One region of the Pokkaliibacter sp. MBI-7 genome, then DNA from elsewhere that is predicted to be linked to it. Evidence: riboswitches for the same ligand, from Rfam matches in the RefSeq annotation. Region 1 holds a riboswitch; the other holds the start of a gene.

Region 1 (7,644 bases):
GCGGATTGCGTGCTGCTGATCGTCGCGGCACTGGAGTTCAGTCTGATGCGTGATCTGCATGATCAGGCCCGTGATCTGGGCATGGATGTGCTGGTCGAAGTGCACGACGAGGTTGAGCTTGAACAGGCATTGCAACTGAGCACGCCGCTACTGGGTATCAACAACCGCAACCTGCATACCTTTGAAGTCAGTCTGGATAATACCTATCGCCTGCTGGCACAGATTCCGGCGGACAAGCTGGTGGTCACCGAGAGTGGCATTCACAGCCGCGAAGATGTGGTCGCCATGCGCGAGCATGATGTACATGCCTTCCTGGTCGGCGAAGCTTTCATGCGCGCAGCGGAGCCCGGTGAGCAGCTGCGGTCACTGTTCTTTTAAGTGCATGTGCTCTGAGACAGTGAACAGAATCTGAAGTTTCTACCCCGGGTTTCCCGGTACTGCCTGTTGCTGTGCTTGCCGTGAGCCAGCAGGAAGCCAGGGGGACAACGCTTTACCCTTTGAGTGCTTTTAGGAGTTGAAATGAAATCGGTGGTGAAATGGCAAGGTAAAGTTCACTTTGTCGCAGAGACCGATAGCGGTCACCAGATCAATATTGATGGTGCACCTTCTATCGGTGGAGAAAACAAGGGCGCACGCCCGATGGAGCTGATTCTGGCAGGTCTGGGTGGATGCTCATCCATCGATGTCATCACCATGCTGCAGAAGTCGCGTCAGGACGTGACGGACTGCCGCGTTGAGATTGCAGCGGAACGTGCTGATGCGGTGCCGGCAGTGTTTACCAAAATCAATATGCACTTTGTGGTCACCGGCCGTGGTCTGAAGGAGTCCCACGTCAAACGTGCGGTGTCGCTGTCAGCAGAGAAATATTGCTCAGTGTCGATCATGCTGAGCAATGGTGATGTGGAAATTACCCACAGCCACGAAATTATCGAAGCCTGAGAGACATTAACCCTCTCTTTGCTGACGCTACTCACTCTGCGCTGCAGATACTCATTAGCAACAACGCCCCGCTGGTCGGGGCGTTGTTGTTTCTTCTTCCCGGTATTTCATCTGCCCGGAATATATTGCGTCCGTCTGCTAAAACGCTGGCCGTCAGGCCGCGCCGGGCTGTGCATGGGCTGTTACCGGCCGGTCATCCACTGGCAGATGGATCACCATGGCCATCAGTCCAAGAGCGATGGAGATCCCCCACATCAGATCAAAGCTGCCTGTCATATCCATCAGCGTGCCGCCCAGCCAGGCACCAAAGAAAGCACCAATCTGATGCGACAGCATGACCACACCAAACAGAGTCGCCATATAGGTCGAGCCAAAAATCTGTGCCAGCGTGCCGGTGGTGAGCGGCACGGTAGAAAGCCACAGAAAACCGATGGCGGCTGTGAACATCAGCACTACCACCGGCGTTTTCGGCGCCATCCAGAACAGCAGGATGACCAGTGCCCGCAGGCCATAGATCGCTGACAATAACCACTTCGGACGGTAACGTGCACCGAGGAAACCTGCCGTCAGCGAGCCAAAGATATTGAACAGGCCAATCATGGCCAGACCGTGAGCCGAGACTTCACTGGACATACCACAGAGGCTGATATAGGTCGGCAGATGGGTAGCGATAAAGGCAACATGGAAGCCACAGACAAAAAAGCCCAGATTGAGCAGCCAGTAACCTTTGTGTTCACCCGCCTGCTGCACCGCCTGACGCAGCGACATGCCGGCCGCAGGTTGTGCCGGACGGCCCTTCAGCTGCGTGGCGCAGGGAAGAATCAGCAGCGCCATCAGTGCCACCAGCAACAGCGCTTCCTGCCAGCCAAAATGGCGGTTCAGGCTGTCCATGATGGGAGCCATCAGAAACTGACCCACTGATCCCCCGGCGGAGGCCAGACCCAGTGCCCGTGAGCGTTGCTCTGGAGGAAACGCGCGGCCTACCGCGCTGAGCACCAGTGGGAAGGTCGTTGCACCGACACCCAGACCGAGAATCAGACCCAGATTGAGGTTCAGTTGCCAGGCGGTAGTAACGTAGGTGGTCAGCACCAGCCCGCCGGCATAAATCAGCGCCCCCAGCGCCAGTACCCGCGCAGTCCCGAAGCGATCAGCCAGCATGCCTGCCAGTGGCGACGCCACACCCCAGATCAGATTTTGGATGGCAAAGGCCAGACCCATGGCTGACAGGCTGAGGGTGGGCATGGTCAGCATATCGGGGATCAGCAGACTCATGGTCTGCCGGATGCCCAGGTTCAACGCCAGAATCAGACTGCCTGCGGCCAGCACCAGCCAGGGCAGTCGGGAGGAAGAAGTAGACATGGGGCAGGACTCCCAGATGGGCCTTCAAGTCGGACTGAACACTATAGGAGACGCAGCTCAGCGCTGCCAATGAGCAAAATTGCTGACTTGCATCATCAGACGTAATAGCAGCGGCACGCATCGTGCTGATGGGGTGTCGAACGGTGCGGATGAGTGATGGTTTTTTATTCAGGCTTGAACTGCCTGAATAAGCTCTTTACACTGCCTGCCCTATAGCGACCGCCTGCTGGGCGCGTCAATTACTTGTCGGGGTGCCGTGAACAACGGCTGAGATGATACCCGTGAACCTGATCCAGTTCGTACTGGCGTAGGAAACAAGCAAGTCTGGTGCAAGTGAGTGGCCAACTCCGGGTGTCTGCTGATACCTCATCCCGCACCGGCTCCTGTTCTCCCTCCTGAGTATTGAAACTGCTGATCAGACTGGTCGGCAGTCGTGTCTGCATGTACCGGTTCTGATAGTGGTTTTTACGCTCGGGGACGATGTCAGCCATTGGGTTTTGTACGCGGGTCTTCTACCTCTTTACCAGCGACGGCTGGAAAGGCAACAAGGTGAGGCCTGGTGACCACTTCTTCTCTTTCGACTTCGGACAGCCCGATATCTCCTGCCGCGCAGGAGAGTCATCGTCATCACATCGCGCAGGCCCTGACCATCGCAGGCTCGGATTCAGGTGGTGGGGCAGGCATTCAGGCTGATCTTAAGACGTTCTCTGCGCTCGGTGTGTACGGTGCGTCGGTCATTTCAGGCCTGACGGCACAGAATACGCAGGGCGTACACGGGCTGTTTGAAGTCAGTGCCGACTTTGTCCGTCAGCAGCTGCAGGTTGTGCTTGATGATTTGCGCATCGCGGCCTGCAAGACCGGGATGCTGGCAAGGGCTGACATCATTGCCGCGGTGGCTGATGAATTGCGTGGCCGGGCCATATCTCTGGTAGTGGATCCGGTAATGATTGCTAAAAGTGGTCATGCCCTGCTGGCGCCTGAAGCCATCGATAACCTCTGCCGCCTGTTGCTGCCGCTTGCCACGCTGGTCACTCCCAACCTGCCCGAAGCGGCTGCCATGACAGGCCTGCCCGAAGCCGTTGACGAGGCCGGCATGCAGCGTCTGGGCGAACGTCTGCTGGCCATGGGGGCTAAGGGCGTGCTGATTAAAGGCGGGCATCTGCCCGGCGACTGCGATGCGGTGGACTGGCTGTTCACTCCGTCACAGTCCTGTCGTCTGGTCAGCCCTCGTATCGCGACCCGCCATACTCATGGCACCGGCTGCACCCTGTCTGCTGCCATCACTGCGGGTCTGGCTTGTGGGTTGCCATTAGCAGAGGCGGTGACGCAGGCCAAGGCCTATCTGGATCATGCCCTGAGAGCTGCAGATCAGTTGCAGGTAGGCAACGGGCTGGGCCCGGTACATCATTTTCATCACTGGTGGTCAGAGGATTCTGCCGGCAGTGCTTCCATCACTATGACTGATAATCAACCCTAGCACCGCCGTGAGGATCCCAGGCCTCGCGCGCTGTTGCGCCGGGCACAGGATCTGGCCGAGAGAACAACAGAAAAGGACAGAGCCATGCTTGAACATCATCTGAGTCAGCGCGCCAAGGTCGACGATGCGGCCGTGCAGCCGTTTCCCGCTTCACAAAAAATCTATATTCAGGGATCACGGGAAGACATCCGTGTACCGATGCGGGAAATAACTCTGACTCCCACACCTGCGCAGTTTGGTGCTGAAGAGAATCCACCGGTACGGGTATATGACACCTCTGGTCCTTACACTGATCCCGCGGTACAGATCGATGTCCGTAAGGGGCTGCCTCATCTGCGTGCCAACTGGATTGAAGAGCGTCAGGACACTGAGCTGCTGACCAGTCTGACATCGGAGTACGGTCGTCGTCGTGCCAATGATCCCAGTCTGGATGCACTGCGTTTTGAGCTGAAGCACCATCCCCGTCGTGCCAAAGCCGGTCAGAATGTCAGCCAGCTACACTATGCCCGCCGGGGCATCATTACGCCGGAAATGGAATTCATCGCTATTCGCGAAAATATGAAGCTGCAGCTGGCCAGAGAAAATGCCCTGCTGCAGACGCAGGCTCCCGGTCATTCCTGGGGTGCCAATATTCCACAGGACATCACCCCTGAGTTCGTGCGTGAGGAAGTGGCCCGTGGCCGCGCTGTTATTCCGGCCAATATCAATCACCCTGAGCTGGAGCCGATGATTATTGGCCGTAACTTTCTGGTGAAGATTAACGGCAATATCGGTAATTCGGCGGTCACCTCTTCCATTGAGGAAGAAGTGGAAAAAATGACCTGGGGCATTCGCTGGGGTGCGGATACCATCATGGATCTGTCGACGGGCAAGCACATTCATGAAACCCGCGAGTGGATTCTGCGTAACAGCCCGGTGCCCATCGGCACGGTGCCGATCTATCAGGCGCTGGAGAAGGTCGGTGGCATCGCCGAAGAGCTGACCTGGGAACTGTTCCGCGACACCCTGATCGAGCAGGCCGAGCAGGGCGTGGACTACTTCACCATTCATGCTGGTGTGCTACTGCGTTATGTACCGATGACGGCCAAACGGATGACCGGCATCGTATCTCGTGGTGGTTCCATCATGGCCAAGTGGTGTCTGGCACATCACAAGGAAAACTTCCTCTACACCCACTTTGAAGATATCTGCGAGATTATGAAGGCCTACGATGTGTCCTTCTCTCTGGGTGACGGCCTGCGTCCCGGTTCGGTCTACGATGCCAATGATGAGGCACAGTTTGCCGAGTTGCGTACCCTGGGTGAGCTGACCAAAATTGCCTGGAAGCACGACGTGCAGACTATCATCGAGGGGCCGGGTCATGTGCCGATGCACAAGATTCAGGAGAATATGACCGAGCAGCTGAAGCATTGTGATGAAGCACCGTTCTACACCCTTGGCCCACTGACCACTGACATTGCCCCTGGCTATGACCACATTACTTCAGGCATTGGCGCCGCGATGATCGGCTGGTATGGCTGTGCCATGTTGTGCTACGTCACGCCCAAGGAGCATCTGGGTCTGCCGAATAAAGACGATGTCAAAACCGGCATCATCACCTACAAGATTGCCGCCCATGCTGCCGATCTGGCCAAAGGCCATCCGGGCGCGCAAATTCGTGATAATGCGCTGTCCAAGGCGCGTTTTGAGTTCCGCTGGGATGATCAGTTCAATCTGGCGCTGGACCCCGATACCGCCAAGGCTTTCCACGATGAAACCCTGCCCAAGGAGTCAGCCAAGGTGGCGCATTTCTGCTCCATGTGTGGCCCCAAGTTCTGCTCCATGAAGATCAGTCAGGAAGTCCGCGAGCTGGATGATCAGCAGGTTGCTGAAATCAATGCACTGGCGGAGGAAGGCATGCAGAGCAAGTCTGAGGAGTTCCGCGAGCAGGGGCAGGAGTTGTACCACCGCGTCTAACAGGCTGTTCAGCTGAAAAACACAAAAGCAGGTCGATGACCTGCTTTTGTCGTTTCTGCCTTTGCCTCTTCCCTATGGCTCAGGGTGTGAAGGTTGTTAACTGCGGCCAAACAGCCCGACGGTCCGTAGTGTGGCGCCGGATTTCACGCCCAGTGCGTCGGCGGTCTGCTGATTGATAGTGATGATGCCCTGACCGAGCGCGTCGGTATGAGCCATACAGCAGCGGAAATCAGCCAGCGACAGGGTGGCCAGCAGACTCAGCTCGCCACGGCCACTGGTTTCTCCCACCTGCACTTTGACATAACGACTTTCGCGGATGGCCCGTATGTCCTGCACTCGTGCTTCCAGCGTCGGGCCTGCATCGAAAATATCCACATAGTTGTTGTAGCGGAATCCTTCGCTTTCCAGCAGGCGACGGGCGGGCGTGGTGTGCTCATGGGTTTGGCCAATGGCTGCCTGAGCGGCACTGGGTAACAGGTGGGTATAGATGGTGTGTTTGGGCATCAGCTCGGCGATAAAGCCTTTGTCCTTGGCTGACAGCTGATCCGCCTGGGCAAAGTCCATCGAGAAGAAAGTACGACCCAACCCTTCCCAGAAGGGGGAAACGCCGTCTTCACTGAAGCCGCGCATTTCAGCGATGACGCTGTGATAGAAGCGCTCCGGGTGCTCCGCCATAAACATAAAACGTGACTTGGAAAGCAGGTGGCCGTTTTTGCCCTGACGATACTCAGGGTCGAGGAACAGGGTGCAGAGTTCGGAGTAACCGGTGTGGTTGTTATTGAGGGTCAGGGTTTCATGACGGGTGTAGACATTCAGTTCGCGTGAGGCATGCACCTGTACGCCGACATGATAGGTGTACCAGGGGTCATGCAGGCCCACCGCAGCCTCAATTGCGCAGATACCGACCACTCTCCCCTGTGACAGATCTTCCATGACGAAGACATAGCTGGCCTCACCGTCGCGGCTTTGCTCAATGAATGCGGCCAGGCCATTCTCGATCTTGGCGCTGATCTGCTGGTCGTCGTCCTGCAGGGAGGTGAAGCCTGGGCCGGTTTTTCTGGCCAGCTCATGCAGGGCGTCGCGGTCTTCAGCCTGGATCGGGCGTACTACCATCATGGACTCGGTATCCTCTTGTCGAACCTGCACTCATTATTATGCAAAGGCTGCAGTTGCGACAGGCAGCGACTGTTGCTCAGGCGACGCGTATTTTACTGCGCTCGCTGCCTGTGCTGTTTGGCTGCTAAGTACAGCGGGGAGCTATCGCCCCGTGCGGTTGCTGGCTGTGTACCAGCCCCTGATGATGACGCTGGCGGCCATGTTGATCTTATATAAACCCTATTCGTTTAAAGGAATATGGTTAGAAGACCTTGTTTGTATACATTTGAAATAGCCCTGCCTACACTTCTGCCCTCTTTGTATTTCCTGTGAACCTGTTAATGATGTGCTGCTTTACGCAGCGACAGGTTCCTGGCTCTCCCGCTGACTGTTTTCGTCTGGCTGCCGTGACCCTGCCAGGGCGTGCTGTAGCTGCGGGGTTACCGCGAGGATCACATGGTGCCTAGCTCCAACGCCCACTCAGCATCCGGTCAGGCGGATGCGTTGCGCATACGTGGCCTGACCAAGGCATTTGCTGCCCATCAGGTACTCAAAGGTATTGATCTGGATTTGCCCGCCGGTCGGGTAACCGCGCTGATGGGCGCCAACGGTGCCGGTAAATCAACACTGGTACGCATTCTTTCCGGCGTACATCAGGCAGATCAGGGTTCTCTCAGCTGGGGTAGGCAGCCTGTCAGTCTGCATTCACCCGCCGCTGCCGTCAGTGCCGGTGTCGTCACCGTCCACCAGATTATCAATGACAACGTCGTACAAACCCTCAGTGTGGCAGATAACCTGCTGCTGGATCGCCTTTGCGC
Region 2 (7,644 bases), 2.8 Mb from region 1:
ATATCATCAACATAGTGAGCAGCATCAGCAAAGCGCACCCTGCTGCCTCCCTCAACCGATAGCTACCCAGCAGCTGGTACAACAACAAAGGCAATGTAGGCTGCGACGGGCTGCCAAATAAAGCGACGACGGAGAAATCACCAAGGGAGTATGTCATTCCATACGCAAGGGCCAGCGCCATTGCAGGTTTGAGCCGTGGCCACAGCAACCAGCGCCATCGATACCAGCCCCGAACGTCCAGTGTATCTGCAAGCCGCCGGCTCGGCTCATCCAGACTGTTCAGAGGGCCACGCAGAACCTGCATCAAAAACGGCAGGCACATCAGGGTATTGGCAAACACCACCAGACTGTAGCCTTGCTCGGTCAGGGATACCCAGGGGCGAAGCAATACAAACCAGCCCGTACCCAGCACCATTGCAGGAATTAGCAACGTCAGGTGGCCACTGACCTCTGTCAACGCACTTATACGCTGATCTCCCCGACGGGCATAGCCCCCCGCAGCACTGAGCAGAAGCGTTGCGACTATCGTTGCCAACCCTCCCGCAACCAATGCCAGCTTGATACTCAACCACCAGGCAGCCCACAGTTCATGTCGCCCCAGCATCAACCAGATGCCTCCCAATCCGTTGAGCACCACGGCCAGCAATGGCGGTAGCAACAGTAGCCACAACATCCCAATCCAGCCGCTATCGACATAGCGGCTGCTGCCCAGACTGTCGGCACGAGGCCAATGTCGATAAAGCGTATAGGGAGTTAATGACGGCATCCCGCCCAGACGTCCCGAAACAACCCACAGCAAGGCGCAGATGAGCAGTTGCAGTATGGCCAGCAAGGCTGCACGACCAATATCCATATCGAAACGCAGCGCCTGATAGATAGCGACTTCAAGCGTAGTAGCACGAGGCCCGCCGCCTAACGTCATCACGATGACAAAGCTGGTAAAACACAGAGTGAAAACCAGCGCCAGTAATCGTGGCAATGCTCGTCGCACGACAGGCCACTCCAGCATCAGCCACACGCCTCGACTACTGAGGCCAAGCTGGGCAGCCAGACGCCAGTGCTGTGAAGGAATACGCTCCAGCTCCTGTAACAACAATCGCGCGCACAAAGGAAGATTGTAGAAAATATGCGCCAGCAGGATGCCACCCAGACCATAAAGATAGTTAGGAGGCTGCCAGCCCAGCCCAGAGAGTAGCTGCGGTAGCCATCCCTGACGCCCATGCACCGCGACCAGACCAAACACCACCACAATAGGGGGCAGCACCAGTGTCAGTTCCATTATCCTCAGCAGCAGCTTGCGCCCCGGCCAGGCAGGACGACGCAGCAAAGCTCGGGCCAGAGGTATTGCAAGCAACACAACCAACAAGGACGACAAGGTTGCCTGCCACAGACTGAAACGCACTATGCGCTGCAGATAGGCATCCTGCCACAGTGATGCCCATGGTAGCGCCGGTGACATCCATACCAGCGCCAGCATCGCCGACACAACGATCAGGATCAGCACTAGCGCCGCCACCATACCGGGCAGTGTGACCCAGCGCGGATGAGAAAATGGGGGATTGCTCACGTAGTGGTTGTCTTCAGCATCCTTAACGACTGGTTGCTTCCAGCCATTCGTCAACCCACGCTTTTTTGTCGCTGGCCACTTCGTCAGGGGTAAACAGCAAAGTCTTACCTGGGACGATCAGCTTGCCATAGGCATCGGGCAGCGCCTTGCCAATGTCCACGGCTGGATACATTACATTCCCCAGCGGCAGCTCCTGCTGGAATGCGGGTGTCAGCATAAAGGCCATGAACTGCTTTGCGAGATCAGCATGCTTGCTGGTCTTCAGGCGTGCGGCAACCTCAACCTGAAGATAGTGGCCTTCGCTGAAGTCAGCGGCCTGATATCGATCCGTCTTGTCCACAGCCATGTGATAAGCAGGCGAGGTACTATAGGACAACACCATGGGCGCTTCACCGTTCATGAACAGATTGAAGTAGGCATCACTCCACCCTTTGGTGACAGCCAGCGTTTTCTTGCTTAGCTTGGCCCAGGCCTCCGGGGCTTTATCGCCATAGACCTTCTTCACCCACATCAGCAAACCCAGACCAGGGGTACTGGTCCGTGGATCCTCAATAATGATCTTCAGATCATCTGGTGCGTCCACCAACGCCTGCAGGCTGGTGGGTGGATGAGGCAGTTTCTGGGTGTCGTAGACAAAAGCAAAGTAGCCCCAGTCAAAGGGCACAAAGATACCGTCATCCCACTTGACCGGTAACTTAAGTACAGAAAGATCAGTCTCGCTGGGGGCGAAAAGACCGGTTTTTGCAGCATCGGCCATGAGATTCATGTCCAGCCCCAGCACGACGTCTGCGGGAGTGGCTTCCCCCTCAAGACGCAGACGCTGCAGCATGCTGCCACCATCCTCCAACGCAACGAAGTTCAGTGTGCAACTGCATTGCTGTTCAAAGGCCGTCTTGACCTTGGGGCCAGGCCCCCAATCAGCGGTGAAGGAATCATAGGTGTAGACTGTCAGGGTCTCCCCTGCGGCAAACACCGGCAGACAGTTTGCCATTGCCATGCACAGTAAGACAGCTTTGATAGACATACGGGTATTCATGCCACATCTCCCAAAAATAAAAGAAGTGGCGCAGTAGCGGACTTGGACTCAAATCCCTGCGCCAGTATCATCTGGATCAGGTTCGACGGGTTAGTGACAGAAGATCACCTCTCAGCACCTGCATGCAGGTTGGCACCCCGTTGAGCCGAGGCGGCATAATACCTCAATCATATCGGTGGCGACAGGCAAGCACGCTGGTGATGGTTGAATGTATATTCGCACGACGAGATATGACCTGAAGGTCTGCGGCACTCAGAATCAATAAGGAAAAGGCTCCGCTATGGAACTTGTCGATTTACTACGCAAAATGGTCGATGACGACGGCTCAGACCTTTACCTGTCTCCAGGCGCGCCTCCAAGCGTCAAATTCAATGGTGTCCTCACTGCGATGGCCGATGCCGTCAGCCCTGATGAGGTTAAACAGCTACTTTTTGCGGTGATGTCTCAACCTCAAATTGACGAGTTCCAGTTGCAGCAGGAACTGAACTTTGCTTTGTCAGTCCCCGGAGTCGGCCGCTTCAGGGTCAACCTTTTTATTCAGCGTGGTCAGATTGGCGCGGTGATACGTAACATCAAGACCGTGATTCCTCAGTTTGACGAACTGGGTCTTCCACCTGTACTCCGCGAAGTCATCTTGGACAAACAAGGCCTGGTGCTGTTTGTCGGCTCCACTGGCTCCGGCAAATCAACCTCTCTGGCAGCACTTATCGATCACCGCAACAGTAATCACGCCGGTCATATCATCTCCATTGAGGATCCGATCGAATACCTGCACCGCCACAAGAAATCGATCATCAACCAGCGCGAAGTAGGCATGGATACCCATAGTTATGCCGAGGCGTTGAAGAATACACTGCGACAAGCGCCAGACCTCATCTTGATCGGCGAGATTCGTGACCGTGACACGATGGAATATGCGCTGGCCTTTGCCGAAACGGGTCACCTTACACTGTCGACGTTGCATGCCAATAACGCCAACCAGGCACTGGACCGCATTCTCAACTTCTTCCCTGAAGACCGCCACCGCCAGATTCAGCACGACCTTTCATTGAATATTCGCGCCTTCGTGTCACAGCGTCTGCTACCAACTGTTGATGGTAAACGCTGTGCAGCCTTCGAGATCCTGTTGCGAACCTCCAGTGTCAGCGAGCTGGTCAAGCGAGGAGAGATTGGTGAGCTGAAAGACATTATGGCCAAGTCCAACCACATCGGCATGATGACCTTCGACCAGTCCATCTTCAATCTGTTTAAGGAAGGCAAGATTACGGAAGAGACTGCCATGCGTAATGCTGATTCGCCAAACAACATGCGTCTGATGATCAAGTTTCTTAAAGACGGCCAGGGTATGGCGGATCGAAAAATGCCGGAGTTTAATTCAGGCGGCAAACCACCGGCATTTGAAGTGGAGTGATGATTTCTGCTCTTACGCTGCACGTGATGGAGCAAAGGCTCCAACATTTCGCCTTATCCTAGTGCAAACATGAACAAACCCTTTTTAGTCTGAGGTTTATCAGTTAGAGAGATATGGAATACAACATGACGAACAAGCTAATCATTTGCATCCATCCCTTACTGCCTGACCTATCCTCACTGTGGCAGCAATAAAAAGTCTCAGGCAACTCTTCAGAAAAAGCTCAGACACCGAAGAATGAAAGGGCAGCTGATCAGTTTCCTTTGATGATCATCTGATCAGTGTCAGCCCGTTAAGAACGTGACCATTTCTCATCAAGTAGTGCCATCAACGCACCCTACAGAAAACAAAATTTAGTCGATTTGTATCGCACAGCAGATACAGATTAATCATTTACAGCTCACCAGACACTCTACACAGCAAGTTGGCAAACAGCTTGCTAAGTACCTAGGTATAGCAAGCACTCACAGAGCAAGGCCAACAGGCATCAAGCGAGCACAAAAGACACAGACCTAAGCGCACTTTTTCAGCGCAGATTAGTGCACCATATCGAGACATAGAAAAACTCAAAGTGTAAAGATTTTGAAAAAAATTTGATTGGCCCCTGCCGTTTGAAAAGTTAAGCTCTCCGGGGTAACAACAATCACAGCTGGTGACGAGAGCATGACACTTCGTTACAATGCGCTCAGTCGGTACTGGGATAGTGTTATGGCCGTTGGCACATAAGCAAAGTTTCGGTTGTTCAGTAAGAACAACATCAGAGAATGGAAGCGTATGGAAGTTGCAGCGACCCGATGGTACCTCATCCAATGCAAGCCTCGAGAGAGCTTCAGAGCAGAACTCCACCTGCGTAATCAGGGCTATGAGTGCTTTCACCCGACCATAAAAGTCGAAAAAGCGCGAAAAAACGGCCCTCAATGGGTGACAGAGCCTCTGTTTCCTCACTATCTGTTCATCTCACTGAATGGTATCGAGGACAACTGGTATCCGATTCGTTCAACTCGCGGCGTATCCAAAATGGTGACCTTCAATGGCACCCCTCTTCCTGTGCCAGACCAAATAGTCAGCGACCTACGCTCATGCATGGCCAGCGGACAGAAACTGTCCACGCCAATATCGTTTGTAGAGGGCGAGAGGATCCGTATTGTTGACGGCTGCTTTAAAGAACTGGAAGCCCTATTTACTGCACGAAGTGGCGAAGAGCGGGTTATCGTCCTGCTCAACATTTTGAATAGACCACAGCATATCTGCTTACCGATACAGGCTATAACGCACCTGTAACAAATGCAGTGCTGAATACATACACCCCAAGACCTCTTGGTCATGGGGTTCATTTTGTACGTTTTTTGGAAAGCAACGCAAAATCCAAGGGCGGTAGCGTACCTAAATGGTAGTTGTCTGCAACTCATAGGATATGGAGCGGCTAGCAACATGGAATACTTTCTCAGCATAACGGTTACGACACTGGCAACGGCCTTTGTTGCCCTTCTGATGCTTCGCCCCTTGTCCACGCGCCTAGGCTTTGTTGACATTCCCAATGCCAGAACGGTCCATCACGGACATGTCCCCAACATCGGCGGACTGTCGGTGTATCTTGGAATGCTGGCCCCTGTTCTTTTCATGGACGTCGACTGGCAGTATCAGGGGTTATACATTCTTGGCGTTTCCATAATGGTCCTGACAGGTGCACTGGATGATTTAAAAGAGCTCTCGGCCAAATCCAGATTACTTGTCCAGGCAGCGGTCAGTCTGCTAATGCTGGTACTGGCTCAATACCCAGTGTCTTATCTAGGAGAGTTCCCGATATTAGGGGCCTTTAATGTAGGTGGACTGGGCTACGTCATTGGTGTCTTTGCCATTATTGGCAGCATCAATGCCTTCAACATGATCGACGGCATCGACGGTCTGGCAGGCTCGGTAGCGTTGATTGCACTTGCACAAATCTGTCTTCTACTTTTTATACGCGGGAACACTGATCTTTGCTTATTGGCACTGATCGTAATTGTCGCTCTGATACCTTACCTGATCCTTAACCTGGGCTTATGGCCCTTCGAGAGAAAGGTTTTCATGGGTGATGCCGGTGTTATGTTTGTAGGTTTCACCATCGCATGGCTGTTAATAAATGCGACTCAGTCACCCTCACGCTATATAAGCCCAATCTCAGCATTCTGGGTCATTTCTCTGCCTTTTATGGATATCCTTGAGGTTATTCGCACACGGCTAAAGCAAGGAAAATCCCCATTTCAGGCTGACCGCCAACATATCCACCATCTTTTCCTGAATGCAGGACTTCCTGCCAAGCGAGCATTAGTAGCTGTCTTGATTTTAGCTACATCTACCTCGGGCTTAGGTTTGGTACTAGAGCTAACAGGAGCGAAAGAATGGATAATGGTTTTGCTGTTTATCATCCTAAATGCAGCCTATTTCCATGTTAAACCGCACCTTTGGAAGCTTTTCAAACGCTGGGCTGTTCACCCGCATCCAAATGATCATTAACAGCACCTGCAAGACACTTCACAGCGGCAACTGTTACTACAACAGCTCCCCTTCATACCGAACACCAAGCAGTGAAATATGAGCAAACTATTAAAAATTTCATGGGCAGCACCTTTCAGCGTGCTGCTGATAGTGGCCGGATGCAGCAACACCCCTCCGACTCTGGTCGCCTCTAGAGCCTTAATTGATCACACTCAACGAACTGATTTACAACTCGTCACTGACAACGTCTCAAGCAATCTTGAAGTCGCTAGTGTTGGCCAACCTATCGCCATAGATAACGACACCTATGTCGTCTCTAAAAAGTACTCATCAGCCAGTGGCCTGAATTGCTTCATGCTTGATGCCAGCACCCCCACTGCCAGCTCACCACAACTCAGCGTATGCCGTGAGCCATGGGGACTAAAGTGGTTCAAAACCAAAGACGTTGTAGCCAGCATGGGCAGTGGCAACACATCTGTGGATAGTGATGCCAACCTGAGCGGCTTCAGTAGCAGCTCACTTCAATAAGAGTCAGGACACAGGAATCCCCAATGAGCCGCTTTTCATCTCTACGTTGCGCTCTGCTTTCAGTAGGACTGTTGTTCTCGACAACAATGCAAATCAGCTTTGCTGCAGACACCACTGTACCCAACCTGTCTCAGCCAGTAGCAAGCGCAACCGCCACATCCTCAGTACTCCCATCAGCAGAGAAAGGCCTCCCCCCTCCTTTTGGCGCTAACTTGTTTCTGGGTGGATCTGACGCAGAACGCAACGATGGTCTCAATGAGAGCTACCTCATCGCCCCCGGTGACAAGATCGCCGTGCAGGCATGGGGAGCCATTACACTGAGTGAAACGGTAACCGTTGACTCACAAGGTAATGTATTCATTCCCGAAGTCGGCCCCATCACAGTAGGAAATACACCTGCAAGCAAGCTGAATGCATTAGTAACCTCCAAAATTGAGGCGGTATACCCTAACAACGTCAACGTTTACGTCAACCTGCTCACTGCAACCCCCGTTAGCGTATTTGTTACTGGGCCTGTACTACGCCCGGGTCAGTATGCGGGTATGGCCTCCGACAGTCTGCTTTACTTTCTGATCCGCGCAGGCGGCATAGATTCTGAGCGCGGTAGCTATCGTCACATAGTCA

What was found. A riboswitch is a leader RNA that binds a small molecule or an ion and turns the genes downstream of it on or off. The one in region 1 is predicted to bind thiamine pyrophosphate.
Region 2: another riboswitch for thiamine pyrophosphate. It lies ahead of thiB (thiamine ABC transporter substrate binding subunit); the one in region 1 lies ahead of thiD (bifunctional hydroxymethylpyrimidine kinase/phosphomethylpyrimidine kinase).

The regions. Positions count from the first base shown of each region.
Region 1 is NZ_JARVTG010000001.1:1,031,315-1,038,958, reverse strand. Features, by position in the region: gene trpC (indole-3-glycerol phosphate synthase TrpC) at 1-378, shown strand, start outside; gene QCD60_RS04590 (OsmC family protein) at 520-939, shown strand; gene QCD60_RS04585 (MFS transporter) at 1,093-2,298, opposite strand; TPP riboswitch at 2,536-2,629, shown strand; gene thiD (bifunctional hydroxymethylpyrimidine kinase/phosphomethylpyrimidine kinase) at 2,858-3,775, shown strand; gene thiC (phosphomethylpyrimidine synthase ThiC) at 3,860-5,731, shown strand; gene astA (arginine N-succinyltransferase) at 5,828-6,847, opposite strand; gene QCD60_RS04565 (sugar ABC transporter ATP-binding protein) at 7,283-7,644, shown strand, end outside.
Region 2 is NZ_JARVTG010000001.1:3,831,738-3,839,381, reverse strand. Features, by position in the region: gene thiP (thiamine/thiamine pyrophosphate ABC transporter permease) at 1-1,567, opposite strand, end outside; gene thiB (thiamine ABC transporter substrate binding subunit) at 1,590-2,591, opposite strand; TPP riboswitch at 2,639-2,753, opposite strand; gene QCD60_RS16930 (PilT/PilU family type 4a pilus ATPase) at 2,884-4,014, shown strand; gene rfaH (transcription/translation regulatory transformer protein RfaH) at 4,789-5,295, shown strand; gene wecA (UDP-N-acetylglucosamine--undecaprenyl-phosphate N-acetylglucosaminephosphotransferase) at 5,446-6,510, shown strand; gene QCD60_RS16915 (hypothetical protein) at 6,589-7,020, shown strand; gene QCD60_RS16910 (polysaccharide export protein) at 7,044-7,644, shown strand, end outside.